2 regions of the Cupriavidus sp. IK-TO18 genome follow, and region 1 is predicted to be linked to the other one. Evidence: predicted binding sites of a transcription regulator. Region 1 holds the regulator's gene; the other holds the start of a gene.

Evidence for each region. Region 1 encodes FliA, which starts transcription of late flagellar genes. Its sites were predicted from a motif close to CTAAAGTTTNNNNNNNNNNNGCCGNTA; they were not measured.
Region 2: a site for FliA is predicted at 2,601-2,627, ahead of IPF36_RS13470 (DUF342 domain-containing protein). Genes of this name have one in related genera too.

What each region holds. Positions count from the first base shown of each region.
Region 1 covers NZ_JADGMP010000012.1:299,594-303,789, forward strand. Annotated here, with positions in the region: gene flgA (flagellar basal body P-ring formation chaperone FlgA) at 1-712, shown strand, start outside; gene flgM (flagellar biosynthesis anti-sigma factor FlgM) at 885-1,193, shown strand; gene IPF36_RS11410 (flagellar protein FlgN) at 1,201-1,659, shown strand; gene IPF36_RS11415 (flagellar protein FlhE) at 1,756-2,193, opposite strand; gene IPF36_RS11420 (RNA polymerase sigma factor FliA) at 2,193-2,909, opposite strand; gene IPF36_RS11425 (flagellar synthesis regulator MotR) at 3,012-3,806, opposite strand; gene flhF (flagellar biosynthesis protein FlhF) at 3,818-4,196, opposite strand, start outside.
Region 2 covers NZ_JADGMP010000015.1:192,613-196,808, reverse strand. Annotated here, with positions in the region: gene IPF36_RS13485 (TIGR03862 family flavoprotein) at 1-912, opposite strand, end outside; gene IPF36_RS13480 (DUF1415 domain-containing protein) at 1,002-1,619, shown strand; gene IPF36_RS13475 (SAM-dependent methyltransferase) at 1,621-2,478, opposite strand; gene IPF36_RS13470 (DUF342 domain-containing protein) at 2,743-4,196, shown strand, end outside.

The sequences.
Region 1 (4,196 bases):
GTGCCTTGCCGGGGCCGCCGGCGCTGCGCCGGCGCAGGTCACTCCGGTCGCCATGCAGGCACCGGCGGCCGGCCAGCACGCGGCCGCTGCAAGCCCCTTCACCGAGGATCCCGCACGCGCTGCCGTGGAGCGCTTCCTGCTGCAGCAGACCGCCGGCCTGCCCGGCAAGGTCAGCGTGCAGGTGGCTCCGCCGTCGGGCGGCCGCGCGCCGGAGTGCGCATCGCCCGACCCATTTCTGCCCGCCGGCGCCTCGCCGTGGGGGCGGGTCTCGGTCGGCGTGCGCTGTGGCGGCGAGCGGCCGTGGGTGCGCTATATGCAGGCGCGCGTATCGGTGCTGACCGACTATTACGTCGCGTCGCGCGCCCTGGGTCCGGGCGAACCGGTCAGCCAGGCCGATATCGAAGTGCGCCAGGGCGACCTTGCCACCTTGCCGCGCGCGGTCATCACCGACCCGGCCCAGCTCGCCGGCGCCGTCGCCGCCAACCGCATCGCCGCCGGCTCGCCCATGCGCAGCGACCTGCTGCGCAAGGCCATCGCGGTGCGCCAGGGACAGACCGTCACGGTGTCGGTCGAGGGTGAGGCGTTCCAGATCTCCAGCGAGGGCAAGGTGCTGGCCGACGCCGCCACCGGCAATACCGTGCAGGTCCGCCTGCGCAACGGCCAGGTGGTCAACGGGTTGGTGCGCAGCGGTGATACCGTCGTGCTGCAATAAGCACTTCGAGTCTGCCGATCGTGGCTGGCAGCCGGATTCCGATGGCACCGCGGCATGCGAAAATGCCGCCGGTCCAGCCTTGCGGGCGATATGGGACGCACCCCTGGGGCACGTTCCCTAAAGATTTCCCCGCCACGGCCGTAATGCCATAGGAAACCAGCAAGGAACGCCCGTGAAGATCAACCATTCCACCTCGTCCCGGCCCGCCGACGCGCCCGCAGGCGACGCCGCCGCCCGGCCCCAGGCCGCACCGGCCAGCGCCGCCCCGCCGTCCTCCGGGCTGAGCGTCAGTCCGCTGGCCGCACAGGTGCGCGAGATCAGCAGCCGCCTGGCGCAGGAAACCGACGACGATATCGATACCGCCAAGGTCGAAGAAATCCGCCAGGCCATCGCCGAAGGCCGGATCAAGATCGACCCGGGCAAGATTGCCGATGGCCTGCTCGCCAGCTTGCGCGAGCTAGGCCAGGCCGACCCTCAATAGCCAAATCATGAGCCAAAGCCTGATCCAGTCCCTGCAGCGTGAAACCGAAGGTGTTGAAGCTTTCGGGCAACTTCTTGCGCAAGAGCGAGATGCCATCAAGCGCGGGGATTTCACTGCGCTCAGCGAGTTGCTGACGCGCAAGGTGGAAGTGGGTCAGGGGCTGTCGCGGCAGGTCCGGGCGCGGGAAGCGCAGATGCAGGCGCTGGGCCTGCGTGCTGGCGCGGACGGGCAATTGCTTGGCCGGCTCGATGCCGGCGTGGCGGAGGCCTGGCGCAAGCTGATCTTTGCTGCGCGGGTGACGCGGGATGGCAATGCGCTGAATGGCGCGGTCATCAAGGCACATCTCGATTTCACGCAGCAGGCGATTCAGGCGCTGCGGCAGCATAGTGGCGGGGATGCCGGGTTGTATGGGAAGGATGGGAAGGCGGCGACCGGGGTTGGGGGGGTGAGCCTGGCGGCAGGCTGATTTGGGTTTTGCGTTGCGGACCGGCATCGGCTTTTTGTTGCGTGCCTTGCGGATAGGTCCCCATCTGGTGGCCAGCCAGGCACCTAGAACAGATGCCTACCGAAAGCCCACAACCACCTCATTACTCCGCCCCTGCAAAACCGGCACCAGACTCCCCTGCCCCGGCACCCGAAACGCAAACACAAACCCCTTGGTAGCATCATCGCCGGAGAACGCGGACGTTAGCCCCTCGGCCTGGGGCAACATCACACACCGCTGCGCATTGCACAAATATGCCTGCAACTCGGCCGGCGGCGTCTGCGCAAAGCTGTAACGCCACCGCACCGTCGTAATCACCCCTTCAGCCTGCGGCAACACCCCCACAGGCTGAATCGGCGCCGACACCGCCCGCTGCCCCCGCCCATGCAACGCCGGCCCATTGACCGACCCGGTCCACGCATGCCGTGTCCCACCTTCGATCGCCGCCCAGGCACAAGCCGACGCAGCGAGCAGCACGACGCCGGCGCCGCGGGCAAGCAGGCCACCAACACCCATCACAACAACCCACGCAACTGGTTCCGCAACCGCGTAATCGCCTGCCCCCGGATCTGGCACACGCGCGACTCGGTCACATCCAGCACCGCCCCGATCTCCCGCAGGTTCAGCTCCTGGTCATAGCACAGCGACAGCACCAGCTTCTCGCGCTCGGGCAGCCGGTCGATGGCGCGGATCAGCGCTTGGCGCATGCCGCTTTCCATCAGCACCGTCAGCGGATTGCCGTCGTCGCTGCCGCCAAGATGGCGGTCGAGGAAATCCTCTTCCCCGGAGCGCTCGAAATCCTCGTAATGCAGCAGCTGGCAGCCATAGACCTCGTTGAGCAGGACCTGGTATTCGCCCAGCGGCATCTCCATCGCCTCGGCCACCTCGGAATCGAGCGGCGTGCGTCCGAGCTTCTGCTCGAGCGAGCGCTGGGTGCGTTCGATGCGCCGCGTGAACTGGCGCAGGCTGCGCGACTGCCAGTCGTTAGCGCGCACCTCGTCGAGCATGGCGCCGCGGATGCGCTGGCTGGCGTAGGTCTCGAAGCGCGCGCCGTGGGTGTCTTCATAGCGCTTGGCGGCGTCGAGCAGGCCGATCATGCCGGCCTGGATCAGGTCGTCGATCTGCACGCTGGCAGGCAGCTTGGCGGCCAGCTGCAAGGCGATGCGACGCACCAGCTGTGCGTGCGCCTTGACCACATCGGCCTGGTCGAGCTTTCCCTGGATCGTATACATGGTGCAATTCTCGTGAATGCTGGATTGCTGGACGGGCACGCCACGCGGCGCGCCGGCTGGCTCAGGGTCTGGTTCGTTGGTAAGGCATGGCTCGGGTGGCGCTCACGCCGGCACCGGCGTCGCGGCAGGGGCCGGCGCCTCGGCGCGCAGCGGCCAGCCGCCGATGCTGCCGGCGGTGCGTCGCAGCGCGCTGGTCGCGGGTGCTGCCGGGAAGGCCTCGACCACGCAGCGGCCAAGCTGCACGCCGCGCGCCACCAGCGGGTCGGCCGGCAGCCAGCCGGCGCGCAGCACTTCCACGCCGAGGTACTGGCTGGCGGTACGCGCCAGGTTGCGCAGGATCGCCTGCACGGCGGCTTCGGTGGCGGCCATGTTGACCACCAGGTAGAAGCGGCGCCAGGCATACAGGTGATGCAGGCGCTTGATGCAGGCATAGGCGGCGGTGATCGACGCCAGCTCCGGGCGCATCACGATCACCACGTTGTGCGCGCCGCCGGCAAAGGGCGACAGCGCGCCGTCGGCATCGGCGGTGGCATCGACCAGCACGCTGCGAAAGGCCGACAGCGCCGCGGCGGGCACGTCGAGCCCCGCGCGTTGGCGGCCGGCCGGCAGCACCGATACCGCGCCGCCGGTGCCGACGCCCGCCGCGGCTTCCAGCGGCAGGCGTCCTTCCTGCACGTCGGCGAGCGTGCCGGCCGGGGTCGCGCCGGCGAGCCTGGTCGCGCGCGCCGTGGCCGGGTCTTCGTCGAGCAGCAGTACGCGCTCGCCCTGCATCGCAAGCGCGTGCGAAAGGCCCAGCGCCACCGTGGTGGCGCCGGCACCGCGTTCGCTGGCGACCACGGCGATGCGGCGCGTGGTGCGCGGCGCCAGCATGCGCCGCAGGCTTTCCGCCTGGTCCATGGCGAGCGTGCTCACTGCAGGGCTCCCATGACATCGGCCGCTTCCGCGACAGCGGGTGCCGCCGCGGCGCGGCCGGAGTAATTCTCCAGCACGTCGAGCAGCGCCAGCATGCGGCCCATGCCTTCATTGAGCACGGTGCCCGGCACCGCCGTGCCGGCTCGCACGGTGCGCCCGGCCAGGCGTGCCAGGAACGCCGGCGCGGTCGCGGTTGGCGCGTGTTCGAGGCACAGCACCGACAGGCCAAGCTGCAGCGCCGCGAGCGCGGCACTGGCGGCGTGGCCGGCTTCGGCATCCTGCGCGAAGTGGTCGATGGCATGGCGCAGCGTGCGCAGGCGCGTTTCGGCCGTATCCGACCATGGCGCCCAGTGCGCCACCTGTGCTGCATCCGGC
Region 2 (4,196 bases), on a different contig from region 1:
GCCGCGCGGATGGTTCACTTCGTTGCCGACCTGTTCCGCGGTGTGCGAGGGCAGCAGGTCGAGGTGGATCACCGCGCTGCCATCGGCTTCGAGCCGGTCGCGCATCGGCGCCGATAACGCATAGACCAGGCTGCCTTCGATGCCCGTAGCGCTGATGACGAACTCGCCCTGGCGATAGTGCGCGTTGCCATCGCGATCGGTCAGTGCGATCGCCACCGGCTTGACCGGCGTGCCGGCGAAACGGTCGGCAAACGATTCGCTCCATGCCACATCGAAACCGCAGTTAGCCGGCCGCAGCGGCGCGATATCGACGCCACGGTCAGCCAGCCGCGGCACCCACGCACCATCCGATCCCAGCCGCGCCCAGCTTGCGCCGCCGAGCGCCAGCACCACGGCACGCGCGGGCACCGGCACTTCGCCATGCGGCGTGGCGAAGCGCAGCACGTGCAGCGCTCCCTGATCCCGGTCCTCCCAACCCAGCCAGCGATGCCGCATATGGAACTGCACGCCGGCCTCGCGCAACCGGTGCAGCCATGCGCGCAGCATCGGCGCGGCCTTCATGTCGGTCGGGAAAACGCGGCCCGAGCTGCCGACGAAGGTGTCGATGCCAAGCCCGTGCACCCACTCGCGCAGCGCCTGCGGGCCGAAGTCCGCAAGCATCGGCGCGATCTGCGCGGCACGGGCGCCATAGCGGCCGAGGAAGGCCGGTTCCGGCTCGGCATGCGTGAGGTTCATGCCGCCCTTGCCGGCCATCAGGAACTTGCGCCCGACCGACGGCATCGCGTCATAGACCGCCACGCTGGCGCCTTGCGCCACCAGCACTTCGGCAGCCATCAGCCCGGCCGGTCCTCCGCCGATGATGGCGACATCTGGTGGGTTGGCGGTGGCAGCGGGAGGCGTGGCAGGGGACATGGGGCGCTCGGCAAGGACAGCAGTGTTTCCGCCGCGGATTATAGAGCCTGCGGCAGCGCTAGAATGACGGTTTGCCCGGTATCCCCATCATGCCCTCCGCCGCCACTTCCGCAGACGCTGTCATCGCCGCCACCCGCCACTGGCTTGAGCGCGCGGTGATCGGGCTCAACCTGTGCCCATTTGCCAAGAGTGTTTATGTGAAGGAGCAGGTGCGCTACGTGGTCAGCACCGCCACCGAAGCGCCGGATGTGCTGGGTGAACTCGAGCGCGAGTTGCGCCTGCTCGATGAGACGGATCCGGCGGAGATCGACACCACGCTGCTGATCCTGCCCCACGCGGTGGCCGATTTCCTCGACTACAACGACCTGCTGTACTTCGCCGACCGCCTGCTCGGCAGCCTGGGCCTGGAAGGCACGCTGCAGATCGCCAGCTTCCATCCGCAGTACCAGTTCGCCGATAGCGAGCCTGACGACATCGAGAACTACACCAACCGCGCACCGTATCCGATCCTGCACTTGCTGCGCGAGGACAGCATCGCGCGCGCGGCGGCGGCCTTCCCGGATGCGGCGGATATCTACGAGCGCAACCAGGCAACCATGCGCCGCCTGGGGCATGCGGGCTGGCGCCGCGTGATGGCGGGCGAGGACGAAGCCGAAGACAAAGCCGAAGACAAAGCCACCGGCAAGAACCCGCCCCCGAAAGACTGACTTACGCTGGCTCGGCCGGCTTGTCCGAAACCGGGGCGGTGAAGAAGCGCTCGTTCATCTCTTCCAGTCCCAGCGTTTCCAGCACGTTCTGCAGCCGCTCCGCCGGGCGCCGGCGCGGCAGGTCCTTGTACTGGGCGATGATCAGCTCGTTCTTCATCGAGTGTTCCCAGCCCACCAGCTCGGTCACGCTGACCTGGTAGCCATGCGCCTCCAGCTGCAGGCAGCGCAGCACATTGGTCACCTGGCTGCCGAATTCGCGCGTATGCAGCGGGTGGCGCCAGATCTCGGTCAGCGGATTGCCCGCCAGCAGCTTGCCCTTGTGCTTGCGCAGCACGCTGGCCACTTCGGCCTGGCAACAGGGCACCAGCACGATGTGCTGCGCGCGCTTGGCCAGCGCGAAGCGGATGGCGTCGTCGGTGGCGGTATTGCACGCATGCAGCGCGGTGACCACGTCGACGGTCGGCGGCAACTGTGGCGAGGTGATCGAGTCCGCCACCGACAGGTTCAGGAACGACATCCCGGGAAAGCCCAGCCGCGCTGCCAGCGCCTGCGAGGTCTTCACCAGTTCCTCGCGCGTCTCGATGCCGTAGATATGGGAATCGTCCTTCAAGGCCTTGAAGAACAGGTCGTACAGGATGAAGCCGAGGTACGACTTGCCGGCGCCATGGTCGACCAGCGTGACACGGCCGCGCTCATCCTTGACCTGCTGCAGCAGCGGCTCGATGAACTGGAACAGGTGGTAGACCTGCTTTAGCTTGCGCCGGCTGTCCTGGTTCATCTTGCCGTCGCGCGTCAGGATATGGAGTTCCTTGAGCAGCTCGAGGGACTGGCCGGGGCGGATTTCGTGGGTATTTGACATGGGGACTGCACAGGCTGCGGGACGCGGCGCGTCCCGGAAATGCCGACAGTTTACCGAAAAGTCCGGCGATGCCATCCGCTGATGGCCTGGCCCACCCCTCCTCGGCGGGGGCCGTTGCCCGCTCAAGTTTCGTACTCCCGCTGCCGATGGTCTTGGATCGATAACAAGTGGAGCGCCAGCCGTCCGGGCACGCGCTGTCCGCCAGCGCGGGCAGGCCGCCGTGGCCGAGCGCCATGCAGCTCCGCAACCAACGTCAGGGGACTCATGATGCACGAGTCGGGATTGCGCCTGGAGCTGACCGAGCCAGGTGAGCAGGTGCATGCACGCTACACACCGGAGCCAGGCAGGCTGGCTCCGGATCACGCCAGCCTGAGGCAGTGCCTGGACAGCCACGGCTGGGCCGGCGCGAGGCTGGATGCACGCGCGGTCGCGCAGTTCCTGCAGCAGTGCCAGCGCGCCGAGCATGAGATCGACGCCGCCATCGGTGTGCTCGTCGATGGCGCGTTCGAGCTCGATATCACGGACGACGGCCTGGCCGCGCGGCTCACGCTGATGCCCGCCGAAGGCGGCCGCCCGGTCACGGAGGACGAGATCCGCCGCGCCGTCGCCGAGCGCGGCGTGGTGGCGCCGATCCAGGCGCTGGCGCTCGACGCCGCGCTGGCCGAAGGCCGCAGCGAGCTGCGCACCATCGCCGCCGGCGTGGCGCCGCGCCAGGGCGAGCCGGCACGCTTCGTCAACCTGCTGCAGCCGCGCAAGCCAGTGCAGGCCGATGAGGACGATTCGCGCGTCGACCTGCGCGACCTCGGCAACCTGCTGCTGGTCAGTCCCGGCATGCCGCTGATGCGCCGCATCCCGGCGGTGCCCGGCCATGATGGCGTCGACGTGTTCGGCAAGCCCATTGCCGCCGATCCGATGGACGATCCGCCCTTTGCCGAGGGCCTGACCGGCGCCGCCGCCGATCCCGACGACCCCGACCTGCTGGTTGCCGTGATCGCCGGCGCCCCAGTAGCCGGCGTGCATGGCATCGCCGTCAGCCCGGTGGTGCAGGTGGAGGCGGTCGACCTGCATTCGGGCAACGTCGCATTTGACGGCACGCTGCGGGTGGCGGGCGATATCCGTACCGGCATGTCGGTGCGCGTCAGCGGCGACGTGCTGGTCGAAGGCACCATCGAAGCCGCCGACATCGACGCCGGCGGCAATGTCGTGGTCAAGGGCGGCATCATCGGCAAGTCCGAGACCGGCCATGCCGACGGCGGCATCAGCCGCGCCAGCGTGCGCTGCAAGGGCGCGGTCAAGGCCCGCTTCATCGAGAACGCCGTGGTCGAGGCCGGTACCGAGGTGAACGTCGACAGCGGCATCCGCCAGAGCGATGTTGCCGCGGGCGCGCGCATCGTGGTCGGAGGCCCCGGCGTGCAGGGCAGCATCAGCGGCGGGCGCACGCGCGCCATGCTGGCGGTGCACGCCGCGGTGCTCGGCAGTCCTGCCGGCAGCGCCACCAGCGTGCAGGTGGGACTGAATCCCTATGCCGACGCGCAACGCGCCGCGCTCGAGGCAGACCGCCGGCGGCTGCTGGACGAGCAGAACAAGGTCAGGCAGCTGGTGGCGTTCTTTGCCAGGCATCCGGAGAAGGCCGTCGGCGACCTGCGCGAGAAGGCGCGTGCCACGCTGTTCAAGCTCTCGCGTGACCTGTTCGAGCTGGAAGGCCGCCTGGCCGAACT